DNA from 2 places in the Shewanella sp. MSW genome. Region 1 is predicted to be linked to the other one. Evidence: predicted binding sites of a transcription regulator. Region 1 holds the regulator's gene; the other holds the start of a gene.

Region 1 (4,486 bases):
CGCCGGTGGATGTTGTGCGGCCGGACTTTGTCGCCGATGACCTGCGCTCAGTCAACTTTGACGAGCAGGGCAATGTCGCCAGCAGGGTCGCGGCGGCACACATGGAACACTATGAAGCCAATGAGAAGACCTTCTTCAACCAACCGGTTTATCTGGTCTATCCGGACAAGGGCGAAGCGCAGTGGCGCCTGTCTGCCAACGAGGGCAGGCTCAATCGCAAGAGTAACCGAGTGGTACTTGAAAATAATGTTATCATCGACGCCATTAGCCCCAATGAACCGATCCAGAGCCTGAAAACCAGTTATGTGGAGCTGGATCTGGACACCATGATCATGACCTCAGATCGCGAGATCCTGATCGAAGGCAGAGACTTTAATATCAAGGGATCCGGCCTGTATGCCGATCTCAACGCTCAGCAAGTAAAGCTGACCAGTCAGGTGAAAGGAACCTATGAAACCAAGTAAGCTTTTTATCGGTGCCCTCTTGTGCATCACAAGCCTGTCGGCGGTGGCCATTGAAGAAGATCTGCTGCAAAAAGTCGAGATCAGCGCCGCCAATCAGTTTGCCGATATCAAAAACAAGCGCGTGGTATACGGCGGGCCTGTCACAGTCACCCAGGGCAGTTTGAAGCTGCTGGCCGATGAACTCACGGCTTACACTGAGGACAAGAGTGGCGAGCGGATCCTGGTGGCCAAGGGCTCACCTGCCACCTATACCCAGAAGCTGGAAGATGGCCGTCAGGCCAGTGCCAAGGCCAAAGAGATCCACTACAACATAGACAGCCGCATCATGACCTTGATAGGTCAAGCCAAAGTGGAACAGGACGGCAGCGAAGTAACCGCCGAGAAGATAGTCTACGACATCAACAAGCAGCAGCTGGAAGCGGAAAGCAGCGGCAAAGGCCAAGATAGGGTAACCACTGTTATCCAGCCGGAAAACTATCAGGATCTCAATAAGAAAGAACAGCAGCAGGAGCCGCAATGACCAGCACCCTGACGGCACAAAACCTGGCAAAGAGTTACAAGAAGCGCAACGTAGTCAAAGATGTCAGCCTATCGGTCAATACCGGCCAGATCGTGGGGCTGCTGGGCCCCAACGGGGCGGGCAAGACGACTACCTTCTATATGGTGGTTGGCCTGGTGCAGAGTGACAAGGGCCGTATTTTCATTGACGACGACGAGCTGACCTTGGATCCCATGCACCTGCGTGCCCGTAAAGGCATAGGCTATCTGCCACAGGAAGCCAGTATTTTCCGCAAGCTGTCGGTACATGACAACATCATGGCCGTACTGCAAACCCGCAAAGAGCTCAACAGCGACGAGCGCGAGGAACAACTCGAACAGTTGCTGGAAGAATTCCACATTACCCACATACGTGACAGCCTGGGGATGTCCCTCTCCGGCGGTGAACGCCGCCGGGTGGAAATCGCCCGGGCATTGGCCGCCAATCCACAGTTCATTCTGCTGGATGAGCCGTTCGCCGGTGTGGATCCCATCTCAGTTATCGATATCAAGAAAATCATCGAACAGCTTAAGTCCCGCGGTTTGGGGGTGCTGATCACAGACCACAATGTTCGCGAAACGCTCGACGTTTGTGAGCGAGCCTACATTGTCAGCCATGGGCAGTTGATTGCCGAAGGCACACCCGCTGAAATCTTGGACAACCAGCAAGTGCGTGCTGTGTACTTAGGCGAACAATTCAGGCTATAGTTAGGATCATGTCATCCGGCGGCAATTCCGGGTATTATAGTTTGTTATTATTGAATTTTTTCCTTGAAAAATAACGAGTAGGGATTAGCGGTATAATGAAAGCGTCACTCCAGCTCAAATTGGGTCAACAGTTGACCATGACACCTCAGTTGCAGCAGGCAATTCGCCTGCTGCAACTGTCGTCCCTTGAGCTGCAGCAGGAAATCCAGGAAGCCTTGGAAGCCAACCCTCTGTTGGAGATGGCCGAGGACAACCAGGATGACGCTATCGACGACAACCACAAGGAAAACGACGCCGGCGAATTGAGCGTCAAGCAGGAAGATGGTTCCACGGTAGAAACCTCAGAGGCATTGAACAATGAGTCTATGCCGGATGAATTGCCTATGGATACCACCTGGGATGAAGTCTTTACCGCCGCCAGCGCCTCAGGGCCGGCTATGGGCCGTGAAGATGATATGCCCTTCCAGGGAGAAACCAGCGAAGGTCTCTATGAACACCTGGAATGGCAAAAAAACCTGACCCCGTTTTCCGATACCGACGACGCCATTGCCACCGCCATCATAGATGCCATCGACGAGCAGGGCTATCTAACCCAGAGCACTGAGGAGATCCTCGAAGCCATGGGCAACCCTGAGATTGAGCTCGATGAAGTCGAGGCGGTACTCAAGCGGATCCAGCACTTCGATCCCATCGGCATCGCCTCCAGAGATCTGCGCGAATGCCTGCTGATCCAATTGCAACAGTTCAACGCCGACACCCCGCATCTGGCCGACGCCCGCTTGTTGATTGACGAACATCTGGATCTCATCGCTACCCGCGACTTTCGCACCCTGATGCGTAAGACCAAGCTCAAGGAAGATCAACTGCGTGACGCCATCAACCTTATTCAGAGCCTCAATCCCCGCCCCGGTTTGCTGGTGCAGCCGATGGACGAGGAATATGTGATCCCGGATGTCAGCGTCTGGAAGAAGAGCGGCCGCTGGGTAGTGGAGCTCAATCCGGACTGTATGCCCAAACTCGGGATCAACCAACAGTATGCTGCCATGGCCCGTAGCGCCCGCAGCCAATCAGACAGCCAGTTTATTCGTGGTCATCTTCAGGAAGCCAAATGGTTTATCAAGAGCCTGGAGAGCCGCAACGATACCCTGCTCAAGGTGGCCAACTGCATAGTGCAGTTCCAGCAGGGATTTTTTGAATATGGTGAAGAGGCCATGAAACCCATGGTACTCAACGATATTGCCGAGGCGGTCGAGATGCATGAATCGACCATCTCCAGGGTCACCACTCAAAAGTATATGCATACCCCGAGGGGAATATTTGAATTGAAGTACTTCTTCTCCAGCCATGTCGGTACCGAAGATGGCGGAGAATGCTCTTCCACGGCGATCAGGGCTTTTATCAAGAAGCTCGTGGCAGCGGAAAACCAGAAGAAACCTTTGAGCGACAGCAAGATGGCACAACTTCTGGCAGAACAGGGAATCAACGTTGCAAGACGCACCATAGCCAAGTATCGCGAGGCTATGATGATACCACCGTCGAACCAGCGTAAGAGTTTATAAATCCACAGTTGGAAATTGGAGGAATCTTTCTATGCAAATCAACCTGACAGGACATCATATCGAGATCACCGACTCACTGCGTGACTATGTGGAAAGTAAGTTTTCGAAACTTGAACGCCATTTCGAACAGATCAATAATGTGCACGTTGTGCTCAATGTACAAAAACTGCAACAGATTGCCGAAGCCAAGATCAACCTCACAGGCGGCGAAGTCTATGCAACTTCTGAACATGCCGACATGTATGCCGCCATCGACGTTCTGATTGATAAATTGGATCGTCAGGTCATTAAACACAAAGAAAAGCTGACAAAACACTAACGATGGAACTGAGTACCATCCTGCGGCCGGAGTGCACTACCTGTGCCACTCCGGGCAGTAAGAAAAAGGTACTGGAGCTAATTAGCGATCTCGCCAGCGCCCAGTACCCCACCCTTTCCTCTCAAGCGATTTTTGAAAGCCTTTTGGCCCGCGAAAAGATGGGGAGCACAGGTATAGGTAATGGTATTGCGATTCCGCATGGCCGGCTGCCTGATATCACAGAGCCGATTGCCGTGCTGGTCAAATGCGAAGAGCCTATCGCCTTCGATGCCATAGACAACCAACCGGTGGACATACTGTTCGCCCTTCTGGTTCCCGCAGATCAATGCCAACAACATCTGAGTACCCTGTCTGCCATGGCTGAAAAGCTCAGCGACAAAGCAATACTCAAGCAGTTGCGTAAATCCCGCGATGAAACAGAACTCTATCAGGTGATCACAGGATGAAACTCGCTATAGTCTCAGGCCGCTCCGGTTCCGGAAAATCCGTTGCCCTCAGGGTACTGGAAGACCTGGGTTACTACTGTGTGGATAATCTGCCCCTGCCCATGATAGGCAGCCTGCTGGAAAACCTCCGAGGCAGCAATGATCTGGTCGCCATCAGCATAGATGTGCGCAACATGCCGGATCAGGAAAAAGTGCTGGAAAAACAGTTGGCAGCACTGCCGGAAAACACCCAACTGACCAGCTTCTTCCTCAACGCTTCCGATAAAGTACTCCTTAAACGCTACAGCGAAACCCGCAGATTACACCCCCTATCCAAGAGCACTGTCTCGCTGCAAGATGCCATCAAGCACGAAGGTAAGTTGCTGGAGCCTATGTCGAAACTGGTGGATCACTACATAGATACCTCGGCACTGAATATCTATGAACTCAGTGACAAAGTGCGAGAAATTCTGC
Region 2 (4,486 bases), 130 kb from region 1:
ACTCTTTGCCGGTACGGGTCTCGTATAGCTGGCCGGCCAGCAGATCTATCTCCTCAACAAAAGGATAGGCGTAACCATTCAATTGCGGCCAAACTTCCAGCTCTCCCAGCGAATCCGCTGCATTGCAGGCCGCCTGATAACGCTCCTTTCCCAGAGTCACCAGGAAGTTCCGGAACTCGGCGAAACCATAATCTGAATCAACTCCGGCAATAATGTAAGCTGCGCCCCAAAGATCCCAGCTGTAACTCAACCTGAGCAGCCTGGCAAAGTGCTTATCAAACTCTGCCAGCTCATCATCGCCCAGGCTTTGCAGTTTTTCGGTCAAACGCGCCTGGAGTTCCTGTTGTTCCTGATCGGGATAGTCGCGGCTGACCAGCTCCCAGAACTGCTCTTCTGTCATTGAGTGTTATCCTGCCAAAAATGTCGGCGCTCATTTTACCGGAAAATGCGATTAAAATCCGGCTGGACTCACCCCAGGGCTTTCCATAGACTTAGGCCCATTTCTCACAGGAGTCATTTATGTCCATTTCAAGACCAATACCATTGGTACTGCTTTGCATCCTCTATCTGGTACTGGCCGGGGTAGCACTGTGGCGCACCATCAGCACAGGTGCAGTAGATCTGTTTACCTTGGGAGTCATCCCAGTATTGGTAGGCATAATGTTACGTACAAGTTGGTCGCTGTGGGCACTGCGTATCTATCTCTTTATCCAGACTCTGGGACTACTGGCATTGGCCGCTACTGCATTGATGGCACTGCAGATAACGCCTGAAGATGTCAAACTTGAGCTGGCTGGACGCAATATCCCCTTGCTGCCGCTGGCGGCTGTGTTGTTGGCCTTGCTGGCATTCCAGTATTGGGTAGCTTTTTCCACCAACACAAAACGCTTCTTGCAACAGGAAAAATCTGACTAGATCGCACTGAATTTAAGGAAATCAGCGACCGGCTCACAATTTTGTATAATTTTGGTTAAAAAATAGCGAATAAAGCCCAAGAAGCCCGCTGAAAGGCCTTTTCAAGCCAAAAACCTTATGGCATGTTAGATGGGCAATAATAATTCAATCGACGGAAAGAAGAGACGCTCCAGATGAACAAAACTGAACTAATCGCAAAAATGGCAGAACATGCAAACCTGTCCAAGGCAGAAGCTGCCCGCGCCCTCAAGTCGTTCGAAGTAGCAGTGACTGATGCCATGAAAGAAGGATCTAAAATCTCCATCGTAGGCTTTGGTTCTTTCGAAACCTCAACCCGCGCGGCCCGCACAGGTCGTAATCCGCAAACCGGCAAAGAGATCCAGATCCCTGCAGCCACTATTCCCAAGTTTAAAGCCGGTAAGGCACTGCGTGACAGCGTCAACTAAACTGCTTTTCACGGATGAAAGCGCCTCATATTGAGGCGTTTTTTTATTGTCTGTAGTTCCCAACATTCCACTGCACAAAAAAAGGGCAAAACGCCCTAACTAAAGGCAACAATCTGTTAACTGAGTTTCAGAATAAAAGCTAACTTTCTGTATTTCATATTCATTTAAACTTGGCACAAGATTCGCTCATCCCACAAAGACAATAACGAGTGTCTGCGCCGGTCAAGCTTGCCCGGTTCCGGAACCCAACCATCGAGGGGATGAGAATGAAACACACCAAGTTTTCAATGTCAGTTATTGCAGGTCTGTTGTTGCTGGCCGGCGAAGTCCAGGCGACTGTATCAGGGAATATCGGCGTCGCCTCCAACTATCTGTGGCGCGGGGTTACCCAAACAAATGACTCTGTCGCCGTTCAAGGCGGTATAGACTACAGCCACGACTCTGGCTTTTACCTGGGCACCTGGGCCTCTAATGTCGACTTTGGTGATGACACCAGTTACGAGCTCGATTTTTACGGCGGTTACTCCGGCAGCATAGGCGAAGACTTTGGCTATGACATCGGCTATCTCTACTATGGTTATCCTGATGCCAAGGGTGATATCGACTTTGGCGAACTGGCGTTGACCCTCAGTTGGAAGTGGTTTGAGCTGGGTTATGCCAAGGTGGTCAATGCCGGTGATGATGTAGCCAAAGCGCCGCTGGATAACAAGGATTTGAGCTATATCCACGCGGGTTTCAGCTATCCCATCACGGAAACCGTGACGCTGACGGCACACTATGGTTATTCAGACGGCGATGTGGTGCAGAGCTGGTTCCAGGTTTCCAACTACGCCGACTACCATTTGGCCATCAGCAAGGACACAGGCATAGGCTCTGTCTCCTTTATGGTAGCCGATACGGATCTGCCGGACGACGATGCCAAGATAGTGCTCAGCTATGTCTATGAGTTCGAATTCTAAGGAAGGTGCGAACTCCTATATGGGGAAAGCCCGAGGCGCAATTAGGCGATGACAGTTCGATTGTGTTTACGGGCAGCAACCATTTTTTCGATATGCTCCACTATCGGCTCTGCCACCTTGATGCCTGTAGTCAGTTCTATGCCTTCAATACCCGGAGCCGAATTGACTTCAAGCACCAAAGCGCCGCGCTCAGAGCGAAGAATATCCACCCCGGCCACAGCCAGCCCCATCGCCTTGACTGCATCTATGGCGCTCTTGCGCTCCTGGGGGGTAATCTTGATTTTCTCGGCGCTGCCACCCAAATGCAGATTGGAGCGAAAATCTCCTTCCGGCCCCTGGCGTTTCATGGCCGCAACCACCTTGTCGCCCACCACGAAGCAGCGGATATCACTGCCGTTGGCTTCTTTGATATATTCCTGTACCAGAATGTTGGCCTTAAGCCCCAGAAAGGCTTCAATAACGCTCTCGGCGGCCTTCTTGGTTTCGGCCAGCACCACGCCTATTCCTTGGGTGCCTTCCAAAAGTTTAATCACCAGCGGCGCACCACCCACCATGGCGATAAGATCCGGAATATCGTCCGGCTTGCTGGCAAAGCCGGTGACCGGCATACCTACCCCTTTGCGAGAGAGCAACTGCAGTGCCCGCAGCTTATCCCTTGAGCGGGCAATGGAGATAGAATCATTGGCGGCGTACACCCCCATCATCTCGAACTGGCGCACCAGGGCACAGCCATAAAAAGTCACACTGGCATGGATCCTCGGGATAATGGCATCAAAACCGCTGAGTTCTTCACCTTCAAGATGAATACTGGGTTGCACCGAGTTGATGTTCATATAACAGTTGAGTGGATTGATCACCAAGGCCTGATGACCGCGTCCCTCACAGGCTTCCACCAGCCTGCGGGTAGAATAAAGCTCGGGAAATTGAGAGAGGATACCGATTTTCATGTTTGGAAGACCCGGTAAAGAGAGTTATGGCCCAGCAAAAAGAGCAGGCATCTTTGACCATACTTTGCCAATAGGCAAGCAAAATCAAACATTCCCCTCGGCCAGCAAAGGTAAAATATGCTGCACTTCAAAATCCGTGGGCCGAATCGGCCGACAGTAAAGATATCCCTGCAGCAGATTGCAGCCTCGTTCACGACAAAACTGCGCCTGCGCCTCTGTCTCTATACCCTCAGCCACAGACACCACGTTAAAACCGTTGGCAAAATTAATCAAGGCAGACAACAGACGTTTACCACGTTCATCCTGCTCGACCGAAGCCACAAAACTCTTGTCGATTTTAAGTACATTGATAGGAAAATATTTGATGTGCTCGAGAGATGAAAAGCCGGTGCCAAAGTCATCCAAAGACAACACTACCCCCAAGGCAGCAATCCGCTCCAACACCTTGGCCAGCTCCAGCGGTTCTTCAATCAGGGCATTTTCGGTGAGTTCCAGCTCCAGTTGCGACGCCGGCAACCCGGTTTGCTGCAATACCCTGACTATGGTCTGATACAGGGTTTCGCGAATAATCTGCGACGGTGACAGGTTTACCGCCACTGATAACCGCTTGCCTACAGGAGCCAACATCGTCAGCCACTCAACGGTTTGCGCGCATGCCTGTACCAACACCCACTCACCTATCTCATCCACCAGGCCTATCTCTTCTGCTATAGGCAGAAAACTGTCAGGCGACAGCAGACCATCCTCAGGATGTTGCCAGCGCAGCAGCGCCTCCACTCCCAAAAGCTCGCCGGAAATTGCATCGAATTTCCCCTGATAAAAGACCCTGAATTCATCCCGCTCCAGCGCAGTTCTCAGCCCCATTTCGATACGGTTACGAAACCTCACCTCCCTGGCCAACTCTTCAGAATAAAACTGGATCTGATTGCGGCCAATTTTTTTGGCGCGATACATGGCTATATCGGCACACTTGAGCAGCTCAGAACTATCACAGACAGAATCACTGTACACTGCAATGCCAATGCTGGCGCCGATCAGCACCTCATGCTCTCCAAGCGGGAAAGGCTCTTCAAAGGCCTGCTGTAGCCTATTGGCCACCGCCATCGGAAAGTAACGATTCTCGGACTCTGTCACCAACACCACAAATTCATCGCCGCCTAGACGGGCAATCAGATCTCCTTCCCTGAGCGCCGCGCTTAGACGGTTGGCCACTTCCACC

The links. The regulator sigma-54, encoded in region 1, starts transcription at its own class of promoters, with help from an activator protein. The targets are predictions, from matches to a motif close to GTTGGCACGNNNNTNGNNT.
Region 2: the regulator sigma-54 is predicted to act here: its motif matches at 1,531-1,549, upstream of AYI96_RS04210 (TorF family putative porin).

What each region holds. Positions count from the first base shown of each region.
Region 1 covers NZ_LVDR01000003.1:340,841-345,326, forward strand. The annotation lists gene lptC (LPS export ABC transporter periplasmic protein LptC) at 1-464, shown strand, start outside; gene lptA (lipopolysaccharide transport periplasmic protein LptA) at 451-984, shown strand; gene lptB (LPS export ABC transporter ATP-binding protein) at 981-1,709, shown strand; gene AYI96_RS04740 (RNA polymerase factor sigma-54) at 1,805-3,268, shown strand; gene hpf (ribosome hibernation promoting factor) at 3,300-3,587, shown strand; gene ptsN (PTS IIA-like nitrogen regulatory protein PtsN) at 3,590-4,033, shown strand; gene rapZ (RNase adapter RapZ) at 4,030-4,486, shown strand, end outside.
Region 2 covers NZ_LVDR01000003.1:210,795-215,280, forward strand. The annotation lists gene AYI96_RS04195 (DUF4240 domain-containing protein) at 1-400, opposite strand, end outside; gene AYI96_RS04200 (hypothetical protein) at 520-915, shown strand; gene AYI96_RS04205 (HU family DNA-binding protein) at 1,089-1,361, shown strand; gene AYI96_RS04210 (TorF family putative porin) at 1,628-2,320, shown strand; gene rimK (30S ribosomal protein S6--L-glutamate ligase) at 2,362-3,267, opposite strand; gene AYI96_RS04220 (putative bifunctional diguanylate cyclase/phosphodiesterase) at 3,352-4,486, opposite strand, start outside.